Regions from separate parts of the Dongia rigui genome, predicted to be linked through region 1. Evidence: riboswitches for the same ligand, from Rfam matches in the RefSeq annotation. Region 1 holds a riboswitch; the other holds the start of a gene.
The links. A riboswitch is a leader RNA that binds a small molecule or an ion and turns the genes downstream of it on or off. The one in region 1 is predicted to bind cobalamin.
Positions count from the first base shown of each region.

Region 2: it holds a riboswitch for cobalamin, as region 1 does, so the genes downstream of both, cobU (bifunctional adenosylcobinamide kinase/adenosylcobinamide-phosphate guanylyltransferase) here and SMD31_RS20435 (hypothetical protein) in region 1, are expected to answer to the same signal.

Region 1 is NZ_JAXCLX010000004.1:339,199-355,025, forward strand. It holds gene SMD31_RS20395 (Ppx/GppA family phosphatase) at 1-1,381, opposite strand, end outside; gene SMD31_RS20400 (RNA degradosome polyphosphate kinase) at 1,378-3,540, opposite strand; gene SMD31_RS20405 (SixA phosphatase family protein) at 3,705-4,229, shown strand; gene SMD31_RS20410 (CYTH and CHAD domain-containing protein) at 4,226-5,785, opposite strand; gene SMD31_RS20415 (c-type cytochrome) at 5,995-6,435, shown strand; gene SMD31_RS20420 (c-type cytochrome) at 6,494-7,390, opposite strand; gene SMD31_RS20425 (LysR family transcriptional regulator) at 7,513-8,427, opposite strand; gene wrbA (NAD(P)H:quinone oxidoreductase) at 8,561-9,157, shown strand; gene SMD31_RS20435 (hypothetical protein) at 9,218-9,511, opposite strand; cobalamin riboswitch at 9,547-9,761, opposite strand; gene SMD31_RS20440 (phosphoserine transaminase) at 9,932-11,119, shown strand; gene serA (phosphoglycerate dehydrogenase) at 11,122-12,702, shown strand; gene SMD31_RS20450 (hypothetical protein) at 12,892-13,236, shown strand; gene SMD31_RS20455 (SDR family oxidoreductase) at 13,446-14,465, shown strand; gene SMD31_RS20460 (N-acyl homoserine lactonase family protein) at 14,492-15,325, opposite strand; gene SMD31_RS20465 (helix-turn-helix transcriptional regulator) at 15,464-15,827, shown strand, end outside.
Region 2 is NZ_JAXCLX010000001.1:2,318,630-2,334,456, reverse strand. It holds gene SMD31_RS10885 (MFS transporter) at 1-266, opposite strand, end outside; gene cobM (precorrin-4 C(11)-methyltransferase) at 272-1,030, opposite strand; gene SMD31_RS10875 (cobalamin biosynthesis protein) at 1,049-1,435, opposite strand; gene SMD31_RS10870 (GFA family protein) at 1,435-1,830, opposite strand; gene cbiB (adenosylcobinamide-phosphate synthase CbiB) at 1,914-2,882, shown strand; gene SMD31_RS10860 (cobyric acid synthase) at 2,985-4,442, opposite strand; gene cobO (cob(I)yrinic acid a,c-diamide adenosyltransferase) at 4,588-5,208, opposite strand; gene cobN (cobaltochelatase subunit CobN) at 5,205-8,924, opposite strand; gene cobW (cobalamin biosynthesis protein CobW) at 8,930-10,000, opposite strand; gene cobU (bifunctional adenosylcobinamide kinase/adenosylcobinamide-phosphate guanylyltransferase) at 10,050-10,610, opposite strand; cobalamin riboswitch at 10,642-10,855, opposite strand; gene SMD31_RS10835 (sensor histidine kinase) at 11,079-12,260, shown strand; gene SMD31_RS10830 (SDR family NAD(P)-dependent oxidoreductase) at 12,396-13,154, shown strand; gene SMD31_RS10825 (hypothetical protein) at 13,254-13,502, shown strand; gene SMD31_RS10820 (hypothetical protein) at 13,499-13,915, shown strand; gene arsC (arsenate reductase (glutaredoxin)) at 14,077-14,427, opposite strand; gene SMD31_RS10810 (PAS domain-containing protein) at 14,501-15,028, shown strand; gene moaD (molybdopterin converting factor subunit 1) at 15,039-15,290, shown strand; gene SMD31_RS10800 (molybdenum cofactor biosynthesis protein MoaE) at 15,297-15,743, shown strand; gene SMD31_RS10795 (hypothetical protein) at 15,750-15,827, opposite strand, start outside.

The DNA.
Region 1 (15,827 bases):
CGATCGAGGTCAGATTCAGCATATGCTCGGTACCGGCGGAAAGCGCATAGGCGAGCCGCAGCGCATTGCCGACCCGCCCGGCAAATGCCTTGTCGCCCTCTTCCAATAAGCCCGTATAGGGCTGCGTATAAGACGCATCCTGGCTGCCGCCATAGCGCGCGGCGATAATCAGCGCCAGGACGATGCGCTCGGGATGTGTGATACCCGCAACTGGCAGACGCAAGACACGCAAGAAGGCATGTTCGGCGCGGTAGTCCGGATGCTCGCGCCAGGCGATGTCCGACAGCAGGCACGCCGCCTCCCGCAACCGGGCGCGTGCCTTGCCTTCCGAGCGGAACAAGGGCGCCAGCCAATCATCAAGGAGATCACTGACCGATCCGAACCGGCCATCAGAACCGCCCATCTCGGCACAACCGACGAGCAGCGGATCACCCTGCTGGGCGCCGGCGTCCAGCGTGCTGAACAGATAACCCTCGCGCAATCCATAGGCCGAATAGAGCACGCATTCGGGCTTCACGGCCTTGATCAGGCGTTCCAGCACAAGCGCACCATAGGGCAGCGTTTCGAGCCGCCGCCGCGACATGCCGACGATGTTGGCAAGCGACTTCTTGCCGAGATGCGCCAGCACATTGGCCAGTTCTTCGCTTTGGCGCCGCGTCATCCGGTACTCGTGAATGACATGCAGCGGATAATCGATCTGCTCCATGTGGATGCGGGCCAACGAGCGCCAAGCGCCACCGACTGGATAAAGCGTCTTGCCTTTGACTTCGGACAACCAGCCGAGCTTTTCCAATTGCCGGTCGATCAGGCGCTGTGCTTCATCGATATTGCCGTTGGTTGCCTCGACCAGGCGCAGTGGCCCCAAGGGCAACGTCACCTGCTCGCGAATCTTGCCTTGCTCCAGGCGCACCAATTCCAGGCTGCCGCCACCAAGGTCGCCCATCAGGCCATCGGCGTCAGGAATGCCTGCCAGCACGCCCATGGCCGACAGCTTGGCTTCATCCTCGCCACTGACGATCTGGACTTTCCGGCCCGTCTCCTTCTCGATCTGCTGTGCAAATGACTTCCCGTCCTTCGCATCCCGCACCGCGGCCGTCGCCAGCAACACGACCGAATCGACGCCCATGGCTTCGGCCATGTTGACGAAGCGGCGGATGTTGACGATCGCTGCCTGCGTGCCATCGGGATTGAGCAACCCGTGGCGCTCAAGGCCCTTGCCCAATCCCGGCTGCGCCTTCTCATTGAAGACGGGCACCGGGCAACGCGAACGCTTATCAAAAACAACCAGACGCAGCGAGTTGGAGCCGATATCGATAACAGCAACACGCCCGGACTTGGTCGCCCGGGCGGTTGCGGTTGCCTTACGGAGAGATGCTGTCACTTATCGGCCTTCGGCAAATCCAGTTTCGAAATTTTCTTCTGCTTCTTCAGCGCCGACCCCCGGCCAGAGAGGCTTGGGTTGGTCATGAAATAGGTATGCGCGCTGAACCCGACAACGCCATCGGCCGGCGCAAGCCGATGATAGACGCCCTCGGAATCGAGCTCCCAGCTTTGCAGATTGTCCTTCAGATTCGCCATCATGATCTGATCGAGGATCTGTTGGTGCACCGTCGGGTTCTCGATCGGCACCATGATTTCCAATCGTCGATCCATGTTGCGCGGCATCCAGTCTGCTGACGAGATGAAGAGCTTGGCGTGGCGCGACGGCAGGGCATGCCCATTACCAAAACACATGATGCGCGAATGTTCCAGGAACCGCCCGATGATGCTCTTGACCCGGATATTCTCGGATAGACCTTTGACGCCGGGCCGCAGGCAGCAGATGCCGCGGATGATGAGCATCACCTTGACGCCCGCCTGGCTTGCCCGATAGAGGGCGTCGATGAGGCCGCCATCGACGAGCGAATTGAGCTTTACCCAGATGACACCGGTCCGCCCCGCCTTGGCATGTTCGATCTCGTCATCGATCAATTTCAGAATCGTCGTGCGCAGCGTTGTCGGCGCAAAGGCGACTTTCTCGGTCGATTGCGGCCGCGCGTAGCCGGTCATGTAGTTGAACAGCCGCGCGGCATCGTGGCAAAGCCCCGGATCGCTGGTGAAGAAGCTGAGGTCGGTATAGATCTTTGCCGTGATCGGATGATAGTTGCCGGTGCCGAAATGCACATAGGTCTTCAGCGTATTGCCTTCACGCCGCATGACCATCGACACCTTGGCATGCGTTTTCAACGCGACAAAACCATAGACGACCTGCACGCCGGCACGCTCCAGATCTCGTGCCCAGCGGATATTGGCCGCCTCGTCGAAACGCGCTTTGAGTTCCACCAGCGCGGTAACCGATTTACCGGCTTCCGCCGCCTCGATCAGCGCCTTCACGATGGGGCTGTCATCGCTGGTCCGGTACAATGTCTGCTTGATCGCCACCACATTGGGATCGCGTGCTGCCTGCAGGATGAACTGCACGACCACGTCGAAACTCTCATAGGGGTGATGAACGACGATGTCCTTGGTGCGAATGGCCGCGAAACAGTCGCCCCCCATCTCCCGGATGCGTTCGGGAAAGCGCGGGTTGAAGGGCTGGAATTTGAGATCAGGCCGGTCGCCGATGATCAGCTGCGATACCGCCGCCAGACCGATGAGGCCATCCAGCACGAACACATCCTCGCGGTCGACATCGAGTTCGTCGATGACGAAGGACAGCAGGTCCTCCGGCATTTCGGCATTGACCTTGAGGCGGATCACCAGGCCACGCCGCCGGCGTTTCAGCGCCGATTCATAGTGGCGGACAAGATCTTCCGCTTCTTCCAACACCTCGATTTCGCTGTCGCGGATGAGGCGGAAATAGCCCTTGCTGATGACTTCAAAGCCCGGGAACAGCCTGTCGAGATAGAGCCCAACGACTGATTCCAGCGTCAGGAAGCGGACATTGTAGGGGTCGCGACCCGGCAGGCGGACGAAGCGGGGCAGCAGATTGGGCAGCATGATCAGCGCCCGCATCGGCTTGCCGTCACTGATCTGGCGCAGTTCGAGCACAACGGAAAAGCCCAGATTGGGAATGAACGGAAATGGATGGGCCGGGTCGACCGCCATGGGCGTCAGCACCGGAAAAATCTGGTCCATGAAATGGTTGTCCAACCACTCCATTTCAGCGCCCGTCACCTCCGACGGCTCGACGACGGCAATGCCGTTCTCGCGGAGTTCTTCGCGCAGTTTGCGCCAATGCAGCTGCTGGGTCCGCATCAATTCGCCAGAGCGCTGGTTAATCGCTGCCAGCTGCTGGATCGGGGTCAGTCCGTCGGCGGAAATGACATTGACATGCGCCCGCTCCTGCCCGCGCAAGCCGGCAACGCGCACCATGTAGAATTCGTCGAGGTTGTTGGCCGAAATGGAAACGAAACGAACGCGCTCGAGCAGCGGGTGGGCCTTGTTGCCCGCCTCCTGCAGCACGCGCTCATTGAAGGCCAGCCAGGAGAGTTCTCGGTTGATGAAGCGATTCAACGCATCCGGTTGATATTTCGGCTCGACCAATTGTGCATCGTCCACGGGAGGGCTTCCTGTACTTGTCCGGTCCTGTTCCATACCGCCACCCGCCCCAACGGCCCTGAAAAACCGCCGCTGGCGTCGGATGGCCACCTCGCCTACAGTATAGAACACTCGTTTGGTGGTTGGTATTCCTTATAAATCAATTACTTCAATTTGATGACAGAATGAAGACATTGATCCTCATGCGGCACGCAAAATCCGCCTGGGACGCCGGTGACATCGCCGATCATGACCGCCCCTTGTCGGATCGCGGCCGTGCGACAGCACCCCTCATGGGCCGGTGGCTGCACGAGCAGAAGATCGCCCCCGATCTGGTCATGAGCTCCACCGCCTTGCGCGCCACGGAGACGCTGGACCTGCTGCGCCCCTATCTTCCGGCCACGGTGCCGATCGAGAAGGCTGATTGCCTCTATATGGCCCTGCCGCGAGAGATGCTCGCCGCCCTGGCGAAAGTCAACGATGCAAAGGTTTCAACTATCCTGCTCATTGGCCACAATCCTGGAATCGGCAGTCTTGCACACTGGCTGTCCACGCGAGGTGAGCTGAAATACCTCGACCGCATGCAAGACAAGTTTCCGACCGGCGCCGTTGCCGTGATCGATTTTGACATCAGCAGCTGGCGTGAGCTGGATGACCAGCAAGGGCGCCTTCGCACCTTCAAAACCCCGAAAGACCTGGCGAAGGATTAGTCCCCGCGCCAGAACTTCTTCTGGGCGCGGAAGGTCTCCCAGGTCTCCTGAAAGCCGCCGAGATCTTGTGCGATCCTGTGCGAATGCCAGCCAAGCACGATGCCCTCCAATTGCCCCGTCTCCTGCAATGACAGGGCCCGCTGCTGACCCAGCTTGCCAATCAAATCGACCAGCAGATGCCGCCCGACAACGGCATCATTGAGCGAACCCAGGTGATCCTGGATGGCACCCAGATGCAGCAGATATTTCTCGGTTCGCTTGCTCCGATAGAGCGAGGCAAAGACCTGCGCGCCATAGCGCATTTTCTTGCCCAGCAGGCGCAGGCGATGCAGATCGACTTCCGATAGCGTCGCATGCGCCGCGCCGAGACGAACCAGGCGCTTATGCGCGCGGCCAAGCCAGGCATCGGCGAAATCACGCACCGGAATATCGAGGCCTGACGCGCCTTCGGCATTCTGCGTCCGCCAGCCGCCGGTCAGTAGCTGCCGATAGATCTGCAGCAGCATCACCGCATAACGCGGATTTTCCAGTGCCAGATGAGCCTGATGCCGCGCCTCTGCCCGCGCCGCCTCCGCCGTCTCGAGCAAGGCACCGATCAGGCCATGGCCGCGCAGGCGCTGCTGCATCGGCACAAGCGTGTCGGCGATCAGAACGTCGAGATCGCGCGCCGGACCGAACTGCCGCTGCAACCAACGCAGATCGATCGACATCGTGGCATGGGCGCCATCGTCAATCAGCTCGCGGAAAGCGCCGATGCCGGCACGGAAACGGCGAATGGCGACGCGAAACTGGTGGATCGCCTCATCGTCCTCGGATTGGTCGATGGCGGCTTCATTGGCGCGCAGCTGCTCCAGGCAATTGCGGGCCAGTGCGGCAAAGGCATCGGCCGCCGTGGCCTTGTGCGGCAGCGCCATCGGCGCCCCACGGACGGGCACGGCTTGCGTTCCCGCGACAAGCGCATAACCGCGTGCTGCCTTGGTGCTGAGGCCGAGGCGCGCCGGCAGATCCTCGACCAGCCTCTCGGCACAGGTGAACAGCTCGGCCGGATCACCCGCCTTCAGTTCAAGCTCGATCTCACCGATCGGCACGCGCGCGGCGCGGGCGTTGATCGACCCCCGGTCGAAGGCCACTTCGATCTCGCTGTCGCCCCGCTTGATCAGCCAGGCCGACCGTTCGAAGCGCGTCGTGAACAGGGGCCGGATATTGTCGAAGATCCGTTCCTTCTCGAAGCGGCGGCGCAGTTTCTGATCAGCGATCGCCTCGATCTGCGGTCGCGCTGCCTTTATCTCGGCATCGAACTCGATATAGGATTGGAGACCATCGACGGTGTCGCCCGGGACTTTCAAAGTCTGGATGCGTCGCTTGCCGATCCGCCGGATGCGCAATGCCATGCCGTGGCGCTTCAGCCAGCCGTCCGGCGTGTCAAAATAAGTCGTCTCAAGTTCCTGCGACTGCGCGGCCTTTGCGGCACCGATCAGGCGCCGCAGGGCGGTAGGCCGCAGCCCATCACCACCGTCCGGCAAAGACAGCTTCAGTTCTAGTTCCCGGTTCTTCATGGTCCCCAACCGTGTCCGGCGCGATCCTAATCAGGGTCTAAGCGGATAAAAAATGACGGTTTGATGACAATTTACCCATTTCAAGTCAAAAAAGACCCATGCCTTCACAACTTCGTGAGAAGCGGGCATTCCCCTTCTGGCCGTGCTGCAATCGGCCTAGGTTTTGTCTTCCACACAGCCATCACTCTGGAATCGGAGGGAAAAGCCACATGATGCGTAAGAAGCTGATGATCGGGGCCGCGGCAGTCGCCGTCGTCTTGGGAGGGATCGTCGCCCAAGTCGCCGCTGAATCGCCCCGTGAGGACGCGATGAAGGCATTGGGCAAGAACATGAAGGTGATCAAGGAGCTGATCAGCGCCAACGGCAATGCGGCCGACGCGGCCGCTCCAGCTCAGAAGATCGCCGAGATCGCCGCAAAAATCCCCGACCTGTTCCCGCAGGGTTCCGACACGCCCGATGACGCTGCCAAGGCCGAGATCTGGCAGAACTGGGACGATTTCGTCGCCAAGGCAAAATCGCTGCAGGACGAAGCCACGATGCTGGCATCGGCTGCCGGCGGCGGCGACCTTGCAACCGTCGGGGCCCAGTTTGAAAAAGTAGGCGGCACCTGCGGCGCGTGCCACAAGCAATACCGCGAAAAGACCAACTGATTTCGATCGGCTTGGCCTGAACGAAAAACGGCGGCCCGCTCAGCGTGGCCGCCGTTCTCTATTTCAAACTGCCGAGATATTCGGCGATGGCGTGAATATCGGCATCCGGCAGCTTGGCGACATTCTGCTGGACCGCCCCCATGCCGCCTTTGGCGAGCCCCTCATAGAAGCCTTCTTCGCCTTCCTTGAGTGCGCTCGCCAGCTCATCCACGTCCTTGTATTTCTTGCGCCCCAGCAGATCGCGCAGATTGGGCACCTGTCCCTTTCCTTCCGGGTGCGGGCCGCCGGCGAAGGCATGGGTCTGGTCCATGACCATCATCGCGTTGCGCGGCGTATGGCATTCGGCACAATGGCCCGGCCCGTTGACCAGATAGGCACCGCGATTCCAGCTGGGCGATTGTGCGGCATCCGTTTCGATCGCCGGCAATACGGCAAGCTTCTTCCACAGGCCGATGCCGCGGCGCAGGAACCAGGGGAACGGGATGTCATCTTCCTTCCGCACCGCGCTGACGGGTGCCAGAGTCATCAGATAGGCCCGAATATCCAGCACATCCTCGGCCTTCATGCGGCCATAGGAAATATAGGGAAAGGCCGGAATGTAATGCGTGTTTGCAGGCGAGACACCGTGCTGAACGGCATCGATGAAGTTTGCCTCCGTCCAGTTGCCGATGCCCGTTTCCTTGTCCGGCGTGATGTTGGGCGGATAGAGCGTGCCGATCGGCGTCACCAGGGGCGCGCCGCCCGACGGCAGAGACATGTCGGCGCCACTGCCTTCCGCCGGCCGGTGGCAGGAAATGCAACCGCCGATATGATAGAGCAACTCGCCATTGGCGAGGTTGACGGTATGTGTCGGCAAGGTGGCGCCATCGACATGCTCCGTCGATGAAGCGAAAAACAGGCCGATGGCGACAATGGCGATGACCGGGAGGACGACGCCGGCAAGCAGCTTCTTCATCTGGTGCCTATGAAACCTGGGTGTTCAGCAAGACTTGCAGCTTTATTAGGACCCGTCCAGGACGGACCCGATGCCGACTTCCTAACAGTATCAGCTGTCAGCTTTCTGTCTTTCCAATATTCCTATCCGTCGACCTCTACCCAGGGCTGACGCTCGGCAAAATGCTCGGCCATCAGATCCACAAAGACGCGCACCTTGGGCGACAGATGCCGGTTCTGCGGATAGACCACGTGCAGCGACACCGCGTCGGTGGGATAGTCCTTCAGCAACCGCTTCACCCTGCCCTTGGCCAGCGGCTCGCCGATCGAAAAGATCGGCAGCAGGGCAATGCCGTGGCCGGCCAGCAACGGCTCCATCAGCATCATGCCATGATTGCTCTGGATTGACCCCGCGACACGGATCAGCTTGCGCCCCAGGGGTGTCTTGAAGGCCCAGTCATAGGGCGCCGGCGACTGGGTGTAGATCAGGCAATTGTGCTCCTTCAGATCTTCGGGCCGTTTCGGCTCGCCGAATTTCTTGATGTATTTGGGCGATGCACAGACATAGCGCGGGATCGTGCACAGGCGCCGGGCAATGAGGCTCGAATCCGGCAGTTCCGTGCGAATGCGGATCGCGGCGTCGAAGCCTTCTTCGATGAGGTCGACGAAGCGGTCACTCGCTTCGATCGAGAGCCGCAGCTTGGGGTAGCGTGCGGCCAAATCGTTGATGGTCGCCGCCAGCTGCGGCACGCTGATCGCATTGGGGACGCTGAGGCGCAAGGAGCCCGTGGGCTCCGCCTGCAGGTGCCTCACTTCCGCTTCGGCCGCCTCGAACTCGTCGAGCAGCCGTATGGCGCGCTCGAAATAGGCATGACCGACTTCCGTTACCGACAGGCGCCTTGTCGTGCGATGGATGAGTGTGGCACCGAGATGCGCCTCCAATTCACCGACCTGTTTGGAAACCGCCGCCTTGCTGAGATTGAGGCCGCGCGCCGCCGCCGTGAAGCTGCCCAATTCCACGACCCGGCGAAAGGTCCGCATCGCCGCCAATTGATCCATCGTCCCACCGATTGTCAGCTAAAAGTGAACGATCTTATCACAGGCGTGGGAATTGTCGCGGGCGTCTGACGCGCCCAACATGCCGACGTGCCGACTCTCCCGTGCTCAAATCCCCCTTTAATGTGAGGCTTTCATGACCAAGGTTCTCGTTCTCTATTATTCAACCTACGGCCATATCGAGAAGATGGCGGAAGCCGTCGCCGAAGGTGCCCGCAAGGGCGGCGCCGACGTTGCGGTGAAGCGTGTGCCGGAACTCGTGCCGGATGACGTTGCCAAGGCCAGCCACTTCAAGCTCGACCAGAAAGCGCCGATCGCCACGGTCGACGAACTGCCGGAATATGACGCGATCATCATCGGCGCCCCGACCCGCTTCGGCGCCGCGGCCTCGCAGATGCGCAACTTCCTCGACCAGACGGGCGGCCTCTGGGCCAAGGGTGCCCTGATTGGCAAGGTCGGCAGCGTCTTCACCTCGTCGGCCACACAGCATGGCGGCCAGGAATCGACCATTCTTTCGGTTCACACCACACTGCTCCACCACGGCCTGGTCGTGGTCGGCCTGCCCTATTCCTGCGCTGCGCAGATGGGCCTCGATGAAATCAAAGGCGGCTCGCCCTATGGCGCCAGCACGATCGCTGGTGGCGATGGCAGCCGCCAGCCGTCCGAGCAGGAACTCGGCATGGCGCGCTTCCAGGGCGAACACGTCGCCAAGATCGCTGCTAAGCTGAAGTAAGACGCCACCAATACGGCTAAGAAACGGCGCCGGATAATCCGGCGCCGTTTTTGTTTCCGCTCAGTTGATTGCCGCGCGCCGACGGGCTTTCACCAGTTGCGCCAGCCGCTCGCGCGGGTATTGCGCGACCGTTTCCACCAGCTTCATCAGCGGCGCCGAAACGCGCATGCTGTGGTCGGCCACTTGCTGCTTCATCACGATGCGCGCGGCGATCGCCGGGTCGAGCCCGCTCGGCAGGCCCATCACCCAGGCCAGCAGCTTCAGTTGTACAGGTTCGTGCGTCACCGCATCGAGCGCCAGCAACGACGCGTTGAGTTGGGTGTCATCAAAAGAAAAGTCGGTAGCGAGAGTCATCGACCACCTCTGCCAGGCCCGCCGCCCGGTCGCATGAGTTTCAACAGGTGATGGCAGGTCTCCTGGCTTGCGGTTCGCTGCTTCTCGGCCGGCCTTCCCGGAATGTCGAGGCATTCCAGTGGCATTGTTGGCAGGAAGCTCACCGCTCACAGTTGCGGGGGCAGCCGCGGTATCGCACCGCGTTCCCTATTAATCACCGGCTCGGCATCAAGGATGCTGAACACGATGAACCATCGCTGCCGAAGCTAGTGCAGGATGCCTTGAAAGGCAAAGGGCACGAAGGTCGCAGCGCCGGTTCCTATCCATTCGTTCAGGAAGCGACGCATTTTATCCTCTGCTTGACATGCCCTGGCATATCGGCGATATCGGCGGTGGGCCACGCTCCCCCAACGGAGTGCTTCGTTCTGGAAGGAACGCATGATGACAAGACCGCTCCAGCGGCCGATTCGGCCGCAATTCTCGTCCGGACCCTGCGCCAAGCGCCCCGGCTGGACCCCCGCTCTCCTCGACAATCAGAATATCAAGACGGCGACGCACGGTCGTTCGCATCGCTCGAAGGCCGGCAAGGACAAGCTCGTCGCCGTGATCGAGCAGTCAAAGCGCATCCTCGGCATTCCCGCAGACTATCGGCTCGGCATTGTGCCGGCCTCGGATACCGGCGCCGTCGAGATGGCGCTGTGGTCGCTTCTCGGTCCCAATCCCATCACGGTTCTCGCCTTCGAAAGCTTCAGCGAGGAATGGGCCGGCGACATCATCAACGAGCTTCATTTGCCGACCAAGCTCCGGCGCGCCGATTACGGCGCCCTGCCGGATCTTGCGGCGATTGACCCGGCCGATGACATCGTCTTTGCCTGGAACGGCACGACGTCCGGCGTGCGCATGCCGCATGCCGATTGGATCGCCGACAATCGGACCGGTCTTACCATCTGCGATGCGACATCGGCCGTCTTCGCCATGGACCTGCCCTGGCACAAGCTCGATGTCGTCACCTGGTCCTGGCAGAAAGTGCTGGGCGGTGAAGGCGGGCACGGCATGTTGGCCCTGTCACCCAGGGCCGTCGCACGCCTGCAATCGCACAAGCCCGCCTGGCCCCTGCCAAAGATCTTCCGCCTCACCAAGGGCGGCAAGCTGATCGAAGGCATCTTCAAAGGCGAGACCATCAATACGCCATCGATGCTATGCGTCGACGATCAATTGGATGCCCTGGCCTGGGCGGAGGATATCGGCGGATTGCCGGGCCTGATCGCGCGCAGCGAAGCCAATGCCAAGGCGATCGCGGACTGGGTCGCAAAGTCTGATTGGGCAGGCTTCCTGGCGCAGCATGCAGCGACGCGGTCCTGCACCAGCGTCTGCCTCAAGATCACAGACAGCTGGTTCACGGCCCATGACAAGGACGGCCAGCAGGCCATTGCCAAGGACGTTGTCGGCCTGCTGGAAAAGGAAGGAGTCGCCCTCGACATCGGCGCCTATCGCGACGCGCCGCCGGGCCTGCGCATCTGGTGCGGCGCCACCGTCGACCGCAGCGACGTCGAAGCCCTGCTGCCCTGGCTCGACTGGGCTTACGCGACCGTCAAACAGAATGCGACCCCGCTCGCCAAGGAAGCTTGATCATGCCCAAAGTTTTGATCTCCGATGAACTGTCACCCGCCGCCGTCCAGATCTTCAAGGAACGCGGCATCGAAGTGGTCGAAAAGACCGGCATGAAGCCGAAGGAACTGGCCGAGATGATCGGCGCGTTCGACGGCTTGGCTCTGCGGTCAGCCAGCAAGGTGACGGCCGATGTGCTGGCCGCCGCCAAGAATCTCAAAGTCGTCGGGCGTGCCGGCATCGGTGTCGACAATATCGACGTCAAGGCGGCGACCGCGCGCGGCATCTGTGTCATGAACACGCCGTTCGGCAATAACATCACCACCGCCGAGCACTCGGTGGCAATGATGATGGCGCTCGCCCGCCACATCCCGGAAGCTAATAGCTCGACCCATGCCGGGAAATGGGAAAAGTCCCGTTTCGTCGGCGTCGAGCTTTACGCCAAGACACTGGGGCTCGTCGGCTGCGGCAATATCGGCTCCATCGTCGCCGACCGGGCGCAGGGGTTGAAGATGAAGGTGATCGCCTATGATCCCTTCCTGTCGCCCGAGCGCGCCATCGATCTCGGTGTCGAGAAGGTCGATCTCGACACGTTGCTGGCGCGCGCCGATTTCATCTCGCTGCATACGCCCTTGACCGATCAGACCCGTAATCTGATCGACAAGGCAGCGCTCGCGAAGTGCAAGGCGGGTGTCCGTATCGTCAATTGCGCGCGTGGCGGGCTGGTGGTCGAGGAGGATCTGAAAGCCGCCCTCGACAGCGGTCATGTCGCTGGTGCGGCCCTTGACGTGTTCCCGACGGAACCCGCCACGCAGAACATTCTCTTTGGCCATCCCAATGTGGTTTGCACGCCGCATCTTGGGGCGTCCTCGACCGAGGCACAGCTCAATGTCGCCATCCAGGTGGCCGAGCAGATGTCCGACTTCCTGCTGCATGGCGCCGTCACCAACGCCCTCAACATGCCCTCGGTGACGGTCGAGGAAGCGCCCAAGCTCAGGCCCTATATGAAGCTCGCCGACCAGCTGGGTGCCTTTGCCGGCCAGGCGACGGAAACCGGCATCTTGAAAGTGATCGTCGAATATGAGGGCCAGGTTGCGGCGCTCAATACGCGTCCCCTCACAGCGCTGATGTTGCAAGGGCTGCTGAAGCCGCAGCTTTCCGACAGCGTCAACATGGTCAACGCGCCCCTTGTCGCCAAGGAGCGCAACATTGACCTTACCGAGGTCAAGCATGATCGCGAAGGCGATTACCACACCCTCATCCGCCTCACGGTTCAATCCGAGCGCTGGTCGCGCTCGATCGCTGGCACGCTCTTTGCCGATCAACGCCCCCGTGTGGTCGAGATCAAGGGCATCAAGATCGATGCCGAGCTTGGGCCCCACATGCTTTATGTCACCAATGACGACAAACCGGGCTTCATCGGCAAGCTTGGGACGCTCCTCGGTGACAACGGCATCAACATCGCGACCTTTGCTCTGGGCCGCTCCGCCCCCGGCAAGGACGCGATCGCTTTGGTTGAAATCGATGGCCCCATTCCCGGCCCGTTGCTGAAGCAGGTCCAGGATCTGGCGCAGGTGCAGCAGGCCAAACACCTCGTCTTCTGAGACGAAAGCCGTTTTTTAACAAGTGGTTGGCAGGACCGATCGCAGCTCGGTCCTGTCACCTCCACTCTTGCGGTTAACCTATTATTATGATTTGATCCGCGATTGAGAGGTTCTGCCGGAATCGGGGGCTTGCGCCGTGGCGCGCGGGTTGTTGTCCGGCCACAAGCGTCACTTAAAAGGGGTAGTCTTATGAAGATCATTATGTTGCCCGTCGTCCTCGGCGCGCTCGCTCTGACGGCCTGCGCTGTGAAGCCGCAATACGAGCTTAACCAGCAGGTTTCCGGCCTTTGCGGCCATGCCGAAACCGCGATGGGCACGCTGGCTTCCGCCGAATCGTCGATCGCCGGCGAAGCCTACAAGAACAGTGAGACTGTGGCCGTTGATCCGGCCGTCGCCGATCTGCTCGGCGGCGACTATCCGGAAATCGCCGAAGCTGGTGGCAGCGCCCCGACCAGGGATTACTGGCGCCATGTCGAACTGCGCTGGAACGATTATGACGCCGCCTGCATTGGCGCCCGCGCACCGAAGCCGTAATCGACGTCATCCTTCCGAGAAAGCCGCCGCCGGCCTAGCCGCGGCGGCTTTTTTATTGGTCGTCTAACACCACTGATTTATGTCAAATTTTTCCAGTATCCCATTGATATAGCTGTTATATTTCTGTTCGACCCTTCATCTGGACGGGCACTGGTGTTATCTTTATGGGATCGAATCCGTCGCTCCCGACCGACCCCAAGGAGCTGCAGATGCAGGACCGGAAACTTGTTCTGATCGCCGGGCGCAACGCCGTCCTGGCACAGGAACTTCACGAGATGATCTGGCCTGCGGGGTTCGAAACCCGCATGCTGACCGGGCATGAGCTCGGCATTCTGGATATCGAACGGCTGCGCCGGAACCTCGAAAACCTGTCGCCGGTGCTGATCATCAACACGATCGGCTATGCCTCGCCCGATGGCGCCGAGCAGCACCGCACCCTGATCCAGGCCCGCAGCCATTGGTCGGTCGGCGACCTTGCTGAAGTCGCCGGCGCCCTCGACATTCCCCTCCTGCATCTCTCGTCGGATCAGGTCTTCGCCGGCGACAAGTTCGCCGCCTATCTGGAAACCGACACCCCCGACGCGATCAGCGTCTTCGGCCAGGCACAGGCGGCCGGCGAGGCCGAGGTGGCTGCCCATTGCCGCCATTTTGCTATTCTGCGGACCGGCTGGCTGTTCGGTGCCAAGGGGCACAACATGCTGAAGACCATGCTGTCGCTGGGGCGACGCGGCGGTCGGGTCCATGTGCCCAATGACCACATCGCCGGTCCGACCCCCGTGCGCGAGCTGTGCGGCGCGATGCGTCGCATTGGGATCGCCCTCATCAACCGCGAGTTCGAGAACGGCACGACGCTGCATTTCACCGGAGCCCCGGTCGCCACCTGGTTTGAGTTCGCAGCCCACGCGCTGCGCCGGGCGGCACCTTACCAGGCCGCACCCGAATTGATCCCGATAACGCCCAACCGTTTCGGCGTGACCGGGGCTGCTGCCCGCCGCACCGAGTTGGATTGCAGCCGCACCCGGCACCTCCTGCAGTTGGAACAGCCGGACTGGCACAGGGCCCTCGACGATTGCGTCGAGGAAATCTGCCTCGCCGAGCAGCGCAATGTCGATGTTTCCGCGCAGTATCAGCTCGACCCGCTGCCTTACCGGCCCATGGCGCCGGAAGACCGGCGGCGCGGGACGCTGCCCTATGGTGTTCGGATGGACCGCCGCCAGGCCGGCCGCTGAACCAGCAGCCGGCCCGTTGGTAGATCCTACTCCGCGGCCTTCGGGAAGGCCGGCAGCTTCTTGATGTCGCCAGCGTCATGCTGCACGACAAGCGTCGCCTTCAGCGATTTTGCCATGCGCGCCAAGCGATCCATCGACGCCAGGGACTGGGCGCGATCCGTGTTGAAGGGCGGCACGCCCTCATTCTTTAACTGCTCCTCGAAATGAACGATATCGCCGCTCAGCAGCACCGGACCTGTCTTGGCGAGCTTCACCAGCAGGGCATAGCTGCCCGGCGTATGACCGGGCATCGTCAGCATCGTGACCGAACCGTCGCCGAAGACATCCTTGTCGCCGCTGACCGGTTCGACGGCCCCACCATCCTTCAACCAGGGCTTCAGCAGATCCGGCACGGCACCGAAGGGCAGCGGCTCGCTCTTCATCGCCTCAAGATCGAGCTTGCCCATCAGCAGCTTCGCCTTCGGAAAATCGGCTGCCTGTCCGATATGGTCGAAATGGTAGTGGCTGATCCCCACCACCGAGATCGCTTCCAGCTTCACGCCGATCTTCTCCAGTTGCTGCGGCACCGTGGCGGCCAGCGTCGGCTGCATGGGTGCCGCCGCATCGAGCGGCGCATTGAGCAGACCGGCCGGGAGGCCCGTGTCCCAGATCATGTAATCCTTGTCATGCTGGATCACATAACAGCTGTCGGTCAGCGTCCGCTGCTTCCCCGCATATTGATAGGTGTCCGAGAAGGAACTGAGGTCCTTCACCTTGATGGTGCCGCAATCCAGACGCCACAGCTTGACCTCGGCGGCACTGGCGGCTTGCGCCGCCGCCAAGGTACCGGCGAGGGCCAATAGGAACGATATCAGTTTCATAAGTCTCTCCATCTGCTCTGAAGTGACCGTATCTTGACCTGGCCGTTCCCCGCTCATGCGCCGGAACCGCCCTCAACTGCGCCCGAAACGCTCACTTCACATTTGCAGTGGGAACGGTCCCGACCCTAGGATGGCGCCATGAACATCCAGACTCCACAAGACACCTTGCGCCGATCGCTGCTGGACCGGTTGCGCCCGCTCGCCGACGCGCCGGGTCGCGAACGCAAGATTCACGGTCAGACCTTCATCAGCAGCCAGCTCTTCACTTATTGCGCCTTCGCCACCGAGCGCGTGGCGAAATTCAGGGTCGAGCACGCCATCATCGGCATCGTGCTCAGCGGGACCAAGGAATTCTGGATCGGCAATACCGGCCAGCGTTTCACGACCGGCCAGGTCTTCGTCCTGCCCACCGGCGCCGAGTTGGACGTGGTCAACATCCCCGACGATCGGCGCGGCCTCTATGAAGCGCTGGTGGTCGAGGTCAGGCATGTGCCGCCTGCCC
Region 2 (15,827 bases), on a different contig from region 1:
AGCAGAAACAGGAAGCGCAGCAGATCGGCAATGATCATCCCCGGGCGGCGGCGGATGCGATCAAGAAAGGCGCCGGCATGAAGCGCCATCAGCAAGGTCGGCAGGGTTGCAGCGATGGTGAGGCCGCTCATCGCCAGGGGCCCGGCCCCCAGCACCAGCACGGCGGTCAGCGGCAGCGCCTCACGCGCCACCTTCGCCCCCATCTGCGAAACACCAAGGGCTGCGATGAGCGCCTTGAAATCAGCCTGCCGCCACAGCGCACGCATCAAATCTACTCGGTTCGGTAAAGATGCTGATGCGTCGCGTTATAGAGCTGGCTGTCCTTGAACGTCACCTGCCCGAAGACGCGGCCGACGAAAATCAATGCCGTGCGCGCGATGTCGCTGCCGGCGAGCTTGCCCTCGATATCGGCCAAGGTGCCGCGCACGACGGCTTCATCGGGCCAGGAGGCGCGATAGACGACGACGGCCGGACAATCGGCGCCGTAATGCGGCGTCAATTCCTTGACCACCTTGGCGATGCTCTTGACCGAAAGATGCAGCGCCAGTGTCGCCCCGGCCTTCCCGAGCGTCGCCAGATCCTCGCCCGGCGGCATGGGGGAGGAGGCCCCCTGCACCCGCGTCAGGATGACCGACTGGCTGATGCCGGGCAAGGTCAGTTCGGTCTTCAGCAAGGCAGCGGCGGCGGCAAAGGCCGGCACGCCGGGGATGATGTCGTAAGCGATGCCCAATTCGTCGAGCCGCCGCATCTGTTCGCCGATGGCGCCGTAGATCGACGGGTCGCCTGAATGCACGCGGGCGACGTCCTGGCCCTGGTCGTGTGCTGCCTTCATCTCGGCGATGATCTCATCAAGGTTGAGCGGCGCCGTGTCGATCACCCGCGCATCCTGGCGCGCACAATCGACGATGGCGCGCGGCACCAATGAGCCGGCATAGAGCACCACCGGCGACTGCTCAATGAGGCGCCGCCCCTTCACTGTGATGAGGTCCGGATCGCCGGGGCCGGCGCCGATGAAATGAACGATGGGCATGCCGCTTTATGGACCGGATCACCCTGCCCGGGCAATGGCACAGGTGACGCCCTTGCCGGCCATCTTCGGCAGGACCAGCGTCGCCTCCGCCCCACCCGCCGCCAGCGCCGCCGCTTCCGCGACACCATGACAGCCCATCTGCCGGAAAACGACTTCCGACGGGTTCTTGAGGCGCGGCGTCTCCGCCTCCAGCTCGGCTGCGCTGAAGTAACGCACGGGAACGCCCAGTTCCCTGGCAAGCGCCGCGACGAGGCCGGCCTCGGCCTTCTGCACGATGGTGGCAATTCCGGCGATCTCGGCCGCCGTCACACCGGCCTGCGCCAGCGCATCCGTCACCGCTTGCGCAAGATCGGCAAAGGTCGCGGCACTTTCATGCCCGACACCCAGGAAAGTGGGCTGCATCATCAATCGCCCGCGTGGCGCGGCAGATCGTCCCGCGTATCGAACCAGGCGACCTGTTCTTCCGTGTGCCAATGCGCCTGCGGCACCAGATCGTCGGGACGGTCGAAGACGCCGATATGAAGGTGGATCTCGTCGGCGAACCTTTCCGCCTCATAGCTCAGCGGCGTACCGCAGGTCGGGCAGAAACGGCGCGTGACACCCGGCGAGGAATGAAATGCGGTCGGCAGCGCCGCCGTCCATTGGAAATGCCCGGCCACAGGAAAGGCGGCGAAGCTCGCGACCGCCCCGCCGGTCTGGCGCCGGCAGGAAAAGCAGTGGCAATGGAACACCGAACGCGGCTCGGCCGTCACGACGAACCGGACCTTGCCGCACAGGCAACCGCCTTCATACCGCGCCATTGTCATCCTCCTGCCGCGATCACGGGCATTTCCGGCGCAAGTGGGCTTGACGTCCCGGGAGGGATGCGCAGGATCGCCCCATCATGACCGACCTTATGCACCCCATCGCCCTCAGTCTTGCCATCATCGCCGACGCAACCCTCGGCGACCCGGCCTGGGCCTATCGCCGTGTCCCGCACCCGATCGTCCTCATCGGCCAAGTCATCGCATGGGCCGACCGCCGCTTCAACCGGGAGAGTGCCGGTGCCGCCGCCCGGCGGCGCGCCGGCCTTGCCGTCTGTATCGCCCTGACCCTTGGCGCCCTGCTGCTTGGCTGGATTGGGCAGGCGCTGTTGCTGAAGCTCCCCGGCGGCCCGCTCTGGCTGGGCCTCGTCATGTCCACGCTCATCGCCCAGAAGAGCCTCTATGCGCATGTGGCCGATGTCGCCAAGGCGATGGAACTGTCCGGCGTCGACGGCGGCCGCATCGCCGTCGCCCGCATCGTCGGGCGCGATCCGGAGGCGCTTGACGAGGCCGGGATCGCCCGCGCGGCCGTCGAGAGCCTTGCTGAGAACTTCTCCGACGGCATCGTGGCGCCGATCTTCTGGGGCCTGGTCCTCGGCCTCCCCGGGATGCTCGCCTACAAGACCATCAACACGATGGACAGCATGATCGGCCACAAGACGCCGCGCCATCTCGATTTCGGCCGTGCCGCCGCGAGGCTCGACGATCTCGTCAACCTGCCGGCCTCGCGACTTTCAGCGCTGCTGCTGATCCTCGCCAGCCTTGTCCAGCGCGGCGCCCGTGCCGCTGCCGCCTGGCGCGCGGTGTGGCGCGATGCCACGCGCCACAAATCGCCCAATGCCGGCTGGCCGGAAGCCGCCATGGCCGGGGCACTCGGCCTCGCCATCGCTGGCCCCCGCCGCTATCACGGTGTTCTCGTCTCCGACCCCTGGATGAATGACGGCGGCCGCTGGCAACTCAAAGCCGCTGACATTCGCACCTGCCTCGCCCTCTATTGGCGCGCCTGCGCGGTGCTGGGGTTGGTCGTGTTGGGTTGCGCGGCGCTCTAACCATTCAGTCGTCATGGCCCGCTTTAGGCGGGCCATCCACGAGTTTATCGACAACACGACGAAAGCGACTCGTGGATCCCCCGCCTTCGCGGGGGATGACAATCAACGCGAACGCGCCATCTCCAGCATGCGGTCGAGATCCGCATGGCGCTCCAGATGCGCCGCCAGGTCATCCAGGGCCTGCTCGACACCAAGCTCATAGGCGACGCCGCTCTCTGCGCGTGTACGTAGTCCATTCAAGAACGCATGGCGGAAGGCATCGGCTGCAAAGAGGCCGTGCACATAGCAGCCCATGACGCGGCCGTCGGCTGAGATGGCGCCATCCGGCCGGTTGCCGATGCTGAGGAACGGCCGTGCGTCATCGGGTCCAGCGGTGACACCGACATGCATCTCATACCCGGCAACATCATGACCCATCGCCCGCGCCTTCACTTCGACCAGCGCCTTGGCGTCGGTCAGCGTGGTGACGACATCGAGCAGCCCCAACCCGTCGCTGCCCCCCTTCGGTCCCTCGATCCCGCCCGGATCCTCGACGCGCTTCCCCAGCATCTGATAGCCGCCACAGAGGCCAAAGACCGCACCGCCGCGCCGGTGATGGGCCTGGATGTCGATGTCCCAGCCCGTCTCATAAAGCGCCCGCAAATCGGCGATGGTGGCTTTTGAGCCCGGCAGCAGGATGAGGTCGGCATCGCCCGGCAATGCCGTGCCGGGGCGCACCAATTCGACGCTCACATCGGCTTCCGCCCGCAGCGGGTCGAGATCGTCGAAGTTGGAAATGCGCGGCAGCTGCGGCACGACGATCTTGATTGGCGCGTCCTTGCCCTTGTAGCCGCTAAGGGCCACGGCATCTTCCGGCGGCAAGCGTTCGGCGCCATGGAACCACGGCACCAGGCCTAGGGCTGCGAGGCCAGTCTTCTCGGCGATCAGCTTCATGCCCTCGGCAAAGAGCGCCGGGTCGCCGCGGAACTTGTTGATGAGGAAGCCCTTGATGCGCGCCGTCTCCTGAGGGGGCAGCAGCTTCACCGTGCCATAGATGCTGGCAATGACGCCGCCCCGGTCGATATCGCCCACCAGCACCACCGGCAGATCGGCGGCTTCCGCAAAGCCCATATTGGCAATGTCGCCAGCGCGTAAATTGATCTCGGCCGGCGATCCGGCACCCTCCACCAGCACCAGATCGGCCTCTTGCGCCAGATGCTGGTAGCTTTGCAGCACGGCGTCCAGCAGCTGCGGCTTCAGGCGATGATAATCGGCGGCCTTCGCGTTGCCGAAGATCTTGCCCTGCACGATGACCTGCGAGCCCACATCGCTCTGGGGTTTGAGCAGCACCGGGTTCATATGCACCGACAGCGGCACGCGGGCGGCGCGCGCCTGCAACGCCTGCGCCCGCCCGATCTCGCCGCCATCGGCCGTGACCGCCGCGTTGTTCGACATGTTCTGCGGCTTGAACGGCCGGACTTTCAGCCCACGCTTGGTGAACGCCCGCGCGAGACCAGCGACGATCAGCGACTTGCCGACATCGGAGCCGGTACCTTGGAACATGATGGCGGGGGTTTTCATGGAGCGAAGATACCCCCCTCCCCGACCCTCCCCCTCAAGGGGGGAGGGAGTTCGCACCCAGCATGGGCGGAGGCTCGTTCTAGTCCTCTCCCCCCTTGAGGGGGATAGTTAGAGAGGGGGGTATAAGTGACGGATGCGGCCAACTTCAGAACTCGACCCCGGCCTGTGCCTTCACGCCGTCGCGGAAAGGGTGCTTCACCATTTCCATCTCCGTCACCAGATCGGCGATGGCGATCAGCTCCTCCTTGGCGTTGCGCCCGGTCAAACAAACATGGAGACCGGGCCGCTTGGCTTTGAGGAAATCGAGCACTTCGTCGATCGGCAGATAGTCATAGCGCAAGGCGATGTTGATCTCATCCAGCAGCACGAAGTCGAAGCTTTCATCGGCGATCATGCGCTTGCCTTCTTCCCAGCCGGCGCGGGCAAAGGCGATGTCGCGGGCGCGGTCCTGGGTTTCCCAGGTGAAGCCTTCGCCCAGCGCCTTGATCTCGATCTGGTCGGGAAAACGCTCCAGCACGGTGCGCTCGCCGGTATCCCATTTCCCCTTGATGAACTGCACCACGCCGACTTTCATGCCGTGGCCGATGCAGCGCAGCACCATGCCGAAGGCTGCGGTCGATTTGCCCTTGCCCTTGCCGGTATGGACGATGATCAGGCCCTTTTCCTGGGTCTTGTCCGCCATCATGCGGTCGCGCGCTTCCTTGCGCCGCGCCGCCTTCTCGTTGGCCCGCTGATTAAGATCGTCGCTGTTCACCGATTCCGTCATGCTGCTTTGCTCCCATTGGACCAGGCATGAAGCCGCATGCCGGCCGAGTTCGATTTGGCCTGCCACAGGCCGCGCGTCTGCGCTTCCAGCAGGCGGTCGGCGATCTCTTTCAAGGCCGCCGGATTGTGTTTCTCGAGGAAGTCGCGCACCGTCTCGTCATCGAGATAGGCTGCGTAGACGGCGTCGAAATGATGATCCGCCACGCAATCGGCAGTGGCCGCGAAGGCAAAGAGATAGTCGACCGTGGCCGCCATCTCGAACCCGCCCTTATAGCCGTGGCGCATGACGCCGTTGATCCATTTCGGGTTGACGACGCGGGCGCGTACGATGCGGGCGATCTCTTCATCGAGCGCCCTGACCTTCGGCGCCTCGGGGCGTGAATGGTCGTTATGCCACACCACCGCGCGCTTGCCGGTCAAATGCGTGACGGCCGCGGCGAGGCCACCCTCGAACTGATAGTAATTGTCGCTGTCGAGCAGGTCATGCTCGGCATTGTCCTGGTTGTGCAGCACCGCCTCGACCCCAGTGAGACGCTGCGCGAAAAGCTGCTGCTGCGCCTCGCCGCTCGCACCCTGCCCATAGGCATAGCCGCCCCAGGCCAGATAGGCGCGCGCCAGATCGCCGGTCTCCGACCAGCCCTTCTCATCGATCAGCGTCTGCAGCCCGGCGCCATAGGCACCGGGCTTCGATCCAAAGACGCGGTAGCCGGCGCGGCGCACGGCATCGACGTCAGCAACGCCCTGTGCCACGAGGCCGGCGCGTTCGCTGCGGAATCGTGCCGCCAGCGGGTTGAGATGATCCGGCTCGTCGAGGTTCGCCACGTCCCGCGCCGCCGAATCGAAGAGATCGATCTGCGCCGGGAAGGCATCGCGGAAGAAGCCGGAGACGCGCAAGGTCACATCGACGCGCGGCCGCCCAAGGACAGCGAGCGGCATGATCTCGAATCCGGCCACGCGGCCTGATCCACCGGGATCCCAGCTCGGCTTCACGCCCATCAAGGCCAGCGCCTGGGCGATGTCATCGCCGCCGGTGCGCATATTGGCGGTCCCCCAGGCCGAAAGCACGATGGCCTTGGGCCAGGCACCATGTTCCTGGCGGTGACGATCAAGCACGAGGAGCGCCGATTGCCAGCCGAGACTCCAGGCGGTCGGTGTCGGCACCGAGCGCGTATCGACCGAAAAGAAATTGCGCCCCGTGGGCAGCACATCCAGCCGCCCGCGTGTCGGCGCGCCGGAGGGACCCGGCTTGACGAAGCGCCCGTCGAGCCCACGCAAGATGCTGGCGATTTCCGCATCGCCGCACCCCTGCACACGCAGGCGCAGATCGTCTTCAATGAAGTCGAGCACAGCCGCCGTGCGCGTCCAGGCCGGGTCGCAGGCCTGCTGATGCGACACCAGGGCGAGTGCCAGCAATTCCAGCCGCTCGACCGTATCGCCGGTCAGCCGCCACAGATCATCGCTTACCCGCTGCAGGGCGTCCGGCCGGGCACCGTTCCACGCCTCGCCGAGCTTGGCATCGAGCGGGTCGAAATCGAGGCCGAGATCGGCGCCGAGCGCCCGGATCAGCGATGCGCCGCGCCCCTCGCCCTTGCCGCGCGGCAGGCGGGTGAGTGCCACCAGCAATGCATCGAGCATGGCCCCTTCCGGCGCCTTCCCGAAGATATGGAGGCCGTCGCGGATCTGCGCCTCTTTCAATTCGCACAGATGATTGTCGAGCTTGGCCAGGGCCGTGTCGGTATCGTCATCCACCAGCACGCCGCAATCGGCTGCCAATCCCGACGACATGGCGAGATCGAGGATCTGGCGTTTCAAATCGACACAGCGGCGCGGATCGACCTGGCTCGCCTCGAAATACTCATCGACCAATCGTTCGAGATCGCGGGTCGGGCCATAGCTTTCGGCCCGCGTCAGCGGCGGCGTCATGTGATCGATGATGACGGCCTGGGCGCGGCGCTTGGCCTGCGCCCCTTCGCCCGGATCGTTGACGATGAAGGGATAGAGATTGGGCATGGGCCCGAAGATCGCCTCCGGGTAGCACAGGTTCGACAGCGCCAGCGACTTTCCCGGCAGCCATTCGAGATTGCCGTGCTTGCCCATATGCACCATCGCCAGCGCACCGAACTGGCGCCGCAGATAGGCGTAGAAGGCAAAGTAATAATGCGGTGGGACCAGGTCGGGGTCGTGATAGCTGGCCGTCGGATCGACGTCATAGCCGCGCGATGGCTGAATGCCGATGACGACATGCCCCAGATCGATCAGGGGCAGATCGAAGCCGTCGCCGGCATAGTTGGGATCCTGGTTGAAGCTGCCCCAGCGCGTGATCACCGCCGCCTGCATCGCCGCCGGCAGGCTCGCAAAGAACGCCGCATAATCTGCGCCGGTGAGGCGGAAGGCACCCTTCTCGCGCGCAATCAGGCGCGTCATCAGCTGGTCGCCATCGGTCGGCACGGCTGTGATGTGATAGCCGGCGCCCTGCATCGCCTTCAACACTTCGATGGTGCCGGCCGGCGTGTCGAGGCCGACGCCATTGCCGATGCGCCCATCGCGGTTGGGATAATTGGCGAGCACCAGCGCCACGCGCCGGCCCCCGACCTGCGTGCGGCGCAGTTTCACCCAATTGGCGGCAAGATCGGCGACGAAATCGATCCGGTCAGCCACCGGTTGCGGCGCCACGATGGTGCATTGCGTCGCTGCGTCAAAATGCTGTGCCGATTTCCACGAGATGGCGCGGGTCAGAATGCGACCGTCGAGTTCCGGCAGCGCCACCTGCATGGCAAGATCGCGTGGGGACAGCCCGCGCGGGCTGCCCTGCCACTGCGCATGGCTTTCGGAAGAGAGCACCACCTGCAGCACCGGGTGATCGCCGCCATCAAAGGGTGTGGCAAACTCGGCAGCACCCGGCTGCGAGATGGCAAAGCCGGTGCAGTTCAAGGTCACGTCCGGTGCCGTCTCGGCATAAAGGTCGCGGATGAGATCGGCCGCCACCGCTTCTTTGAGCGAATTGACAAAGATGGGGAGCGGATTGATGCCGCGTGCCGCCACGGCGCGAATGAGCGCCTCGATCGGTGCCAGCGTGCCCGCCTGCAGCAAGGCGCGGTAGAAGACGATGCCGGCGACCGGGGCACCCTGCCGCCAATAGGCTTTGAGATCGGCAAGGCCGAGGATATCGGCACCCGGCCAATATAGCCCGGCACGCAGCAGCTGCCGCGGCTCCGCCCACTCACCAGGATAGCCGATCAGCGCCGCTGCATAGCGCAGGAAATTCTCGGCATTCGTCTGGCCGCCATGGATCTGGTACTGCCACAGCCGGTGTGCCGCATCCTCGTCGATCGTCGAGCGGCGCGACAACTCCGGGTCCGGCTGGTCGTCGCCGGACAGGGCCGCGAACTGGCTGCCCCGCGCCTGGGCATTGAGCGCCAATTGCTCGACCCCGTAAGGCCAGTAGCGTTCGCCGCCGATGAGGCGCAGCACCACCAGCTTGGCATGGGCCGCCACCTGCTCGATGTAAAGATCGACCGACATGTGGTGCTGCAATTGCAGCAGATTGACCAGGCGCAAGGTCGGCTTTGGCTGGGGCAGCGCCGCATGCGAGGCGGCAAGGGCCGCAAGCTCGGTATCCGCCGCACTCAGCACCACGATCTCGGCCGGCGTCTGGCCAAGATCGACGGCTTCACCGCCATCGCTGATCGTTCCCGGTTTGGCGGCGAGGAGATGCATGGGTTTTAGGCGAGCGCAGCCGTGATCGCAGCGCGGTCGAGGCCCTTGAGGCCGATCACGACGATGCGGCCCTTGCGCCCTTCATGCGCTTCCAGCGGCCGGTCGTAATAATGCTGCAGGCGGTTGCCGACACCCTGCAGCACCAGGCGCATGTCCTTCCCCGCCACGGCAAGGAAGCCTTTCACGCGCAGAATATCGTGGGCTTCGATGGCCGGCACCAGCTTGGCCAGCAATTGCTGTGGCTCGGCGAGTTCGCCGATCTCGACCTGGAAGCTTTCGAAATCGTCATGATTGTGATCCTCGCCCTCCAGCTCATGATGCGAGGGCCGCGCGCTGAGATCGGCTTCGGCCGCCGCATCCAGCCCCAGCAGCACGCGCGGATCAACCTCGCCGAAACGCGCCGTGATCATCTTCGCCGGGCGCTGCAATTCCTTGATGATATGGGCCTGGGCCGCTTCATGCTCGCCCCCCGTCATCTGGTCCGCCTTGTTGACGATGATGAGATCGGCACAATTGATCTGGTCTTCAAAGAGTTCCGCCAACGGGCTTTCATGATCGAGCCCGTCATCCGATTTCCGCAGCGCATCGACCGCATCCGGATTGTCGGCAAAGCGGCCGGCCGCCACCGCCGGCCCGTCGACCACGGCGACGACACCGTCGACGGTGACGCGCGTGCGAATCTCCGGCCAGTTGAAGGCCTTCACCAGCGGCTTCGGGAGTGCCAGGCCCGAGGTCTCGATGACGATATGGTCGGGCGGGTTGGCGCGGTCGAGCAGCGCCTTCATGGTCGGCAGAAAATCGTCGGCCACCGTGCAGCAGATACAGCCATTGGCCAGCTCGACGATGTTTTCATCCGGGCAGCCTTCGATCTTGCAGCCCTTGACGATCTCGCCGTCGACGCCAAGCTCGCCGAATTCGTTGATGATGAGCGCCAGGCGCTTGCCGCCGGCATTCTTGAGAAGATGCTGGATCAGGCTGGTCTTGCCGGCACCGAGGAAGCCCGTGACGATGGTGGCCGGAATCTTGCCGCCCGGAATCTTACCAGTGGCACCAGCAGCGTTGGAAGCGACAGTCATTGCATGATCCTTATCGGCTCTTATTTCAAACCGCGCGGCGACCCGCGCGTCACTTCAGTATGAGCGGCAGGCCGGCCGCGACGAACAGCACGTGGTCGGCGCGCGCTGCGATGCGCTGGTTGAGACGCCCCGCGTGATCGCGGAAGTCGCGCGCCAGCTTGTTGCCCGGCACAATGCCGAGGCCCACTTCATTGGCGACGAAAATGAGCGGGCCGCCGCATTGGCCGAGCGCTGCCTCCAGCGCGTCGATCTCCGCCGGCACGTCTTTTTCCGCCAGCAATACATTGGTGAGCCACAGCGTCAGGCAATCGACCAGAACCGCCGCCCCCTTCTCTGTTTCCGCCACGATCGTTTGGGCCAGGGCCATGGGCTCCTCGACCAGGCGCCAATCCGGGTCGCGGCGGTCGCGGTGGAACTGCACCCGCGCCGCCATTTCGGCATCACGGATCTCGGCGGTGGCGACATAGGTACGGGCACCCGTATGCCGGTCGAGGACTTCCTCGGCATAGAGGCTTTTGCCCGAACGCGCCCCGCCCAGCACCAAGGTGATGGCAGGCAGCGGGGTGATGATGCCGGTGGGACCGGCGCCTTGTGACAAGGATCGAGCCATGATGGCGCGAAACCTCCCTCCGAGGTCGTTGCCGTTACGAAGCGGCCGCCGAGGTCTCCTGACTCGACCGTATTCCAGCGGATGGCCTTCCCAGCCGCACCGGCCAGTGGCTCTTTCATCCGCCGCATCCCAGTTAACGATTGGGATAACGATCCTACAGTTGCGGGGGCAGCGCCGGAATGTCGCCAGATTGGCGTTTCACCGGCTTCCCTCTTTGCGGTTGGCGGCAACCTACTCAAAGCGGCGGGGCTTGGCCAGCAGAAACCCAGCCTCGCCCTGGGACATCAGGCACAAGGATTTCGGATAAAATTACACAATCGTATGATGATTGATTTCACCTCTTTACCTCTCATTATTCACCAAGTGTCAATCTGCTGGCACATAGTTTCGAACGTTTGAAAACGACGGCCGGGATCTGCCCGGCCACAGGATGGATCACTCTTGGCCTGTTCCAGCTTGGATACCAGCATGCAGCCTGATGCGGCGCGGCAAGGGGCGGCAATGTCGGCGGCGGATGCCGCGCTGCTCGACGTCATTGCGACGCCGATCGTCATCACGCATCTGGCGACCACCGACATCCTCTTTGCCAACGCGGCCGCCAAGGCGCTGTTCGAGCGCCCGGCCGACCTGCCGGCGGGTCACCGCACCGATCATCTCTATGCCGACGCCAATCTGCGCGGCGAGCTCATTCAGCGCCTGCGGCGCGACGGCTCGATCCAGAATTTCGAGATCGAGTTTCAAAGCTTCACCGGCCGTCGCTTCTGGGGCCTCCTGTCCGGCCGCGCCACCAAATATGAAGGGGCCGACGCGCTCGTTGCCTCCATCGTCGACATCTCGGCGCAGAAGGAGCGCGAGGTGCAGCTGGCCCAGGCGACCGAACAGCTGCGCGTGCAGGCGGCCTCCACCGCCCAGCTCAACCACGAACTGAAGCGCCAGCGCCAGGTGGCGATTACCGCCAGCCGCGCCAAGAGCGATTTCCTGGCGCGCATGAGCCATGAATTGCGCTCGCCCTTGAATGCCATCCTCGGCTTTTCCGAAGTGATCGCCGGCCGCGTCTTCGGCGCCGACGGCACCGCGCGGTATGAGGATTACGCCCGCAACATCAACCAGGCGGGCACGCATCTTCTCGAACTCATCAACGACATCCTCGACCTTTCCAAGGTCGAAGCCGGCGAGATGCAGCTGAGCCTGGAGCCGATCGAGCTCAAGGAACTCATCAACAGTTCGGTCCAGCTGATGACCCCCATCGCCGAGAAGCGCGGCGTGCAGCTGGTGGTCGATCTCGGCCGTTCGCCCTTGTCGCTGGTGGCCGACCGCCGGCGCCTGCGCCAGATGGTGGTCAATCTCGTCAGCAACGCCATCAAGTTCACCCTGGCCGGCGGCACCGTGATGATCACGGCGCATCAGGCGCAGGGCAACATCGTCATCGACGTGGCCGATTCCGGCATCGGCATGACGCCGGACCAGGTCAAAGTGGCGCTGCAACCCTTCGGCCAGGTCCCCACCGACAGCCCCTATGCGCAAACCGGCACTGGCCTTGGCTTGCCCATCGTCGACAGCCTGGTGAAACTCCATGGCGGCAAGCTCGACATCCAGTCGACACCCAATGTCGGCACCACCGTGACCCTGACCATCCCCAAGGTGCGGTAGAGGAGCGCCTCGCTGGGGCCTTTTTACCGTCATGGTCGGCGAAGGCCGACCATGACGGAGTGGTTTCGTCGCTTCCTATCCGGGCATACTCACCCTACATTCCCCGGCCTGACTCTAAGTGAGAGCATCACGACCATGACCCGTTCCATTCTCATCACCGGTGCCGCCTCCGGCATCGGTGCCGCCACGGCGCGGGCGCTGGCAGGCGCAGATGTGCAGATTCTGCTGCACACCAAGAGCAACCGCGCAGGTCTTGAACAGGTCGCCGCCGAAATCGAAGCCGCCGGCACACGCACGGTGCTCGCCATGGGTGACCTCGCCCAGCGCGAAACCGGCGCGCAACTCGTCGCACAAGCGATCGAAGCCTTCGGCGGCCTCGACATCCTCATTGCCAATGCCGGCTTCCCCTTGCGCCCGCTCATCGGCGAATTGACGCGCGACGAGCTTGATTACACCCATGCCGTCATCGCCGGTGGCTTCTTTGCGCTCACCACCGCCGCCTTGCCGCATCTCAAATCGGCGGGTGCGCGCGGCCGCATCGTTGCCATCTCGACCCATAACGCGCATCTCTTCCTGCCGGGCTATCTCAACTTCCCCGCCAGTGCCTCGGCCAAGGCAGCGCTGGAGACGATGGTGAAATCATTGGCCCTGCAACTCGCCCCCGATGGTGCGACGGTCAACGCCATTGCTCCCGGCCTCATCGAGAAGGACCGGCATGCGGAAGGTAAGGCCGTCTCCGCTGATCAATGGCCGAAGCTGACTGCGCGCATCCCCATGGGCCATAAGGGCCAACCCGCCGACGTGGCCGCCACAATCGCCTTCCTCTGCTCCCCCGGCGCCCGCTACATCACCGGCCAGGTGATCCATGTCGATGGCGGGCTGGTGATCCGGTAGGCGCTAACCAGCTTTCCGCTATCGATCCCGCCGCCATTCACTTGACTCAAATATGTTACCTTGGTACATGAGTAACATTCGTACATCGAGATCCCATCCATGGAAACCATCGAACGCGTACAGACCGGCGTGCGGCTGGAGAAGCGGCTGCTGAAGGTTTTGAAGGCCGTGGCCGAGTTGAAGGACATGTCGCTCGGCGATCTCATCGAAGGGATGGCGCTGCATGCTTTTGAGGGAAAGTGCGCCTTCGAACCGGCAACGGTGAAGCAGATCGCCGAATTGAAAAAGGTCTACGGCCTGACGCTGACGGCGGCCGCCAGCCACAAGCTGAAAGAGAAGTCGAGATGAGCGCCGATGCAATGACCGACGACGATTTCCTGGCGGCGCTGGAGAGTTGCCGCATCGATCCGGCGGCATTCAATCATGCGGCCCATTTGCGCGCCGGGTTTCTTTATTTGCAGCGCCACGACTTCGCCGCAGCGCTGGGCGCCATGCGTCATGCGATCCAGCGCTTCGCCGCCGCGATCGGCAAGGACGGGCTCTATCACGAGACCATCACTTGCGCCTTCATGACCCTCATTAATGAGCGCCTCGCTACAGAATCTGTAGGCATCCGTTGGGAAGGTTTCGCCTTGCGCCATGCCGATCTCTTCGACGGCACCGCATTGTCGCAGCATTATTCGCGCGAGAGGTTACAGCACCCGCTGGCGCGCACAGTCTTCCTGCTGCCGGACCGCGTGCCGGGAGAGAAAGCGGCCTAGAGTCTTCGTCTCAACTCCCCCTCTCCCTAACCCTCCCCCACGTTGGGGGGAGGGGATTAGAGCCAGTTTATCGCCGGCAACTCAGCACGCTCGATGAACTCCCTCCCCCCAACGTGGGGGAGGGTTAGGGAGAGGGGGCTCTTATCCGAACGAAACGCCGACTAGTCGACCAAATCCCAGACCTTCTCCGGCGGGCGGCAGAGCACGGCGCGTTTGCCGTTGACGACGATGGGGCGCTCAATCAGGACAGGTTCTGCGACCATCTTGGCGATGAGTTGATCGGGCGTCAGCCTGGTGACGTCGCCCAGCGCCTCATAGGCATCGCCCTTGCGGCGCAATATATCGGCCGGCGCCGCACCCCCCATCGCCACCAGGATTTTCTTCAGTATTGCCACGTCGGGCGGCGTCTTCAGATACTCGACCACCTTGGGCGCATGGCCCTTTTCGGTCAGCCAGTCGAGGACCTTGCGGGACGTGCTGCATTTGGGGTTGTGGTAGATGATGATCGACATGTGGACCTGCCTTTGCCCGTCGGCTGTGTGCTGATGTGGCCAACCTAGCGAGGTGAGTCCCGATTTGCCAACCGTGAGCGATATCCGTGATCAGGCGGGCCTGGCGGCAGATCCGCGCTTTGGCCGGCTCCTTGCCCATGTGACGTCGAAACGGGGCACGCGGCGCTGGGCGTCGCGCGGCGACATCGACCCCGGCGATATCGCCGCACTGCTGCCCAATATCTGGATCATCGAGATCGAGCAGCCTTTGGATCCCACCGCGCGCCGCCTGCGCGTGCGCCTCGCCGGGACCCAGGTGGAGCGCATCTATGGCCGCAGCCTCAATGGGCTCTATCTCGAGGAGATGGATTGGGGCATCTATTCATCGCGCATCTTCCATGCCCTGGGCCGCATGGCCGATGACGGTGTCGGGCATTTTCTTGATGCCGCAGCCATGATTCAGCCGCGCCTGTCGCGCCGCGTGCGGCGTCTCGGGCTGCCGCTCTCCGACGACCAGCTGCGCGTTTCGCATCTGGTGCTGCTGGCCTATTACGAATTCAATGCCAGCGCGCCGGAGCATTTCCATGAATTGTGGCTGGACGAAGCGGTGATGCGGCCCTAAATGTTGCCCCATGAAACTGCTTTATTTCGCCTGGATCCGCGCCAAGATCGGCGTCGGTGAAGAACAGATCACCCTGCCGCCCCATGTCGCCACTGTGGGCGATTTGCTCGATTGGCTGGCCGCGCGCGGCGACAATTACGCGGGCGCCCTCAAGGAACGCAAGGTGGTGAAGGTGGCGGTCAACCAGGAATATGTCGGTGCCGATCACCCGGTAAAGACGGGCGATGAAGTGGCCCTGTTTCCACCCGTCACCGGCGGCTGAGTCATGATCACGGTCAAGGTCCAGCGCGAGGATTTCGATATCGGCGCGGAACTGGCAGCCTTGAGCGAGGGCGATACCCAGGTGGGTGGTGTCGCCAGCTTCACCGGCCTGGTGCGCGACATGGGCGGCCAAGGCTCAAGCATGACGCTGGAGCATTATCCCGGCATGACCGAGAAGCAGCTGACCGCGATTGCCGACGAGGCGATGCAGCGCTGGCCGCTGGCGCGGTGCCTGATCATCCACCGCTATGGCAAATTGCTGCCCGGTGATCGGATCGTGCTGGTGGCCACGGCCTCGGCGCATCGCGAGGCGGCCTTGGCATCTTGCGCCTTCCTCATCGATTGGCTGAAGACCAAGGCGCCGTTCTGGAAATTGGAAGATGACGGCAGCACCCAGAACTGGGTCGACGCCAAGGCAAGCGACGATCAGGCAGCGGAGCGCTGGCAACGCTGAGGCGGGTTACTTCTTGGCCGCGCGTGCTTCTTCCGACACCAGCTTCATCAGGATGTTGCGCCAGCTGGGTGTGGGCGGGGTATA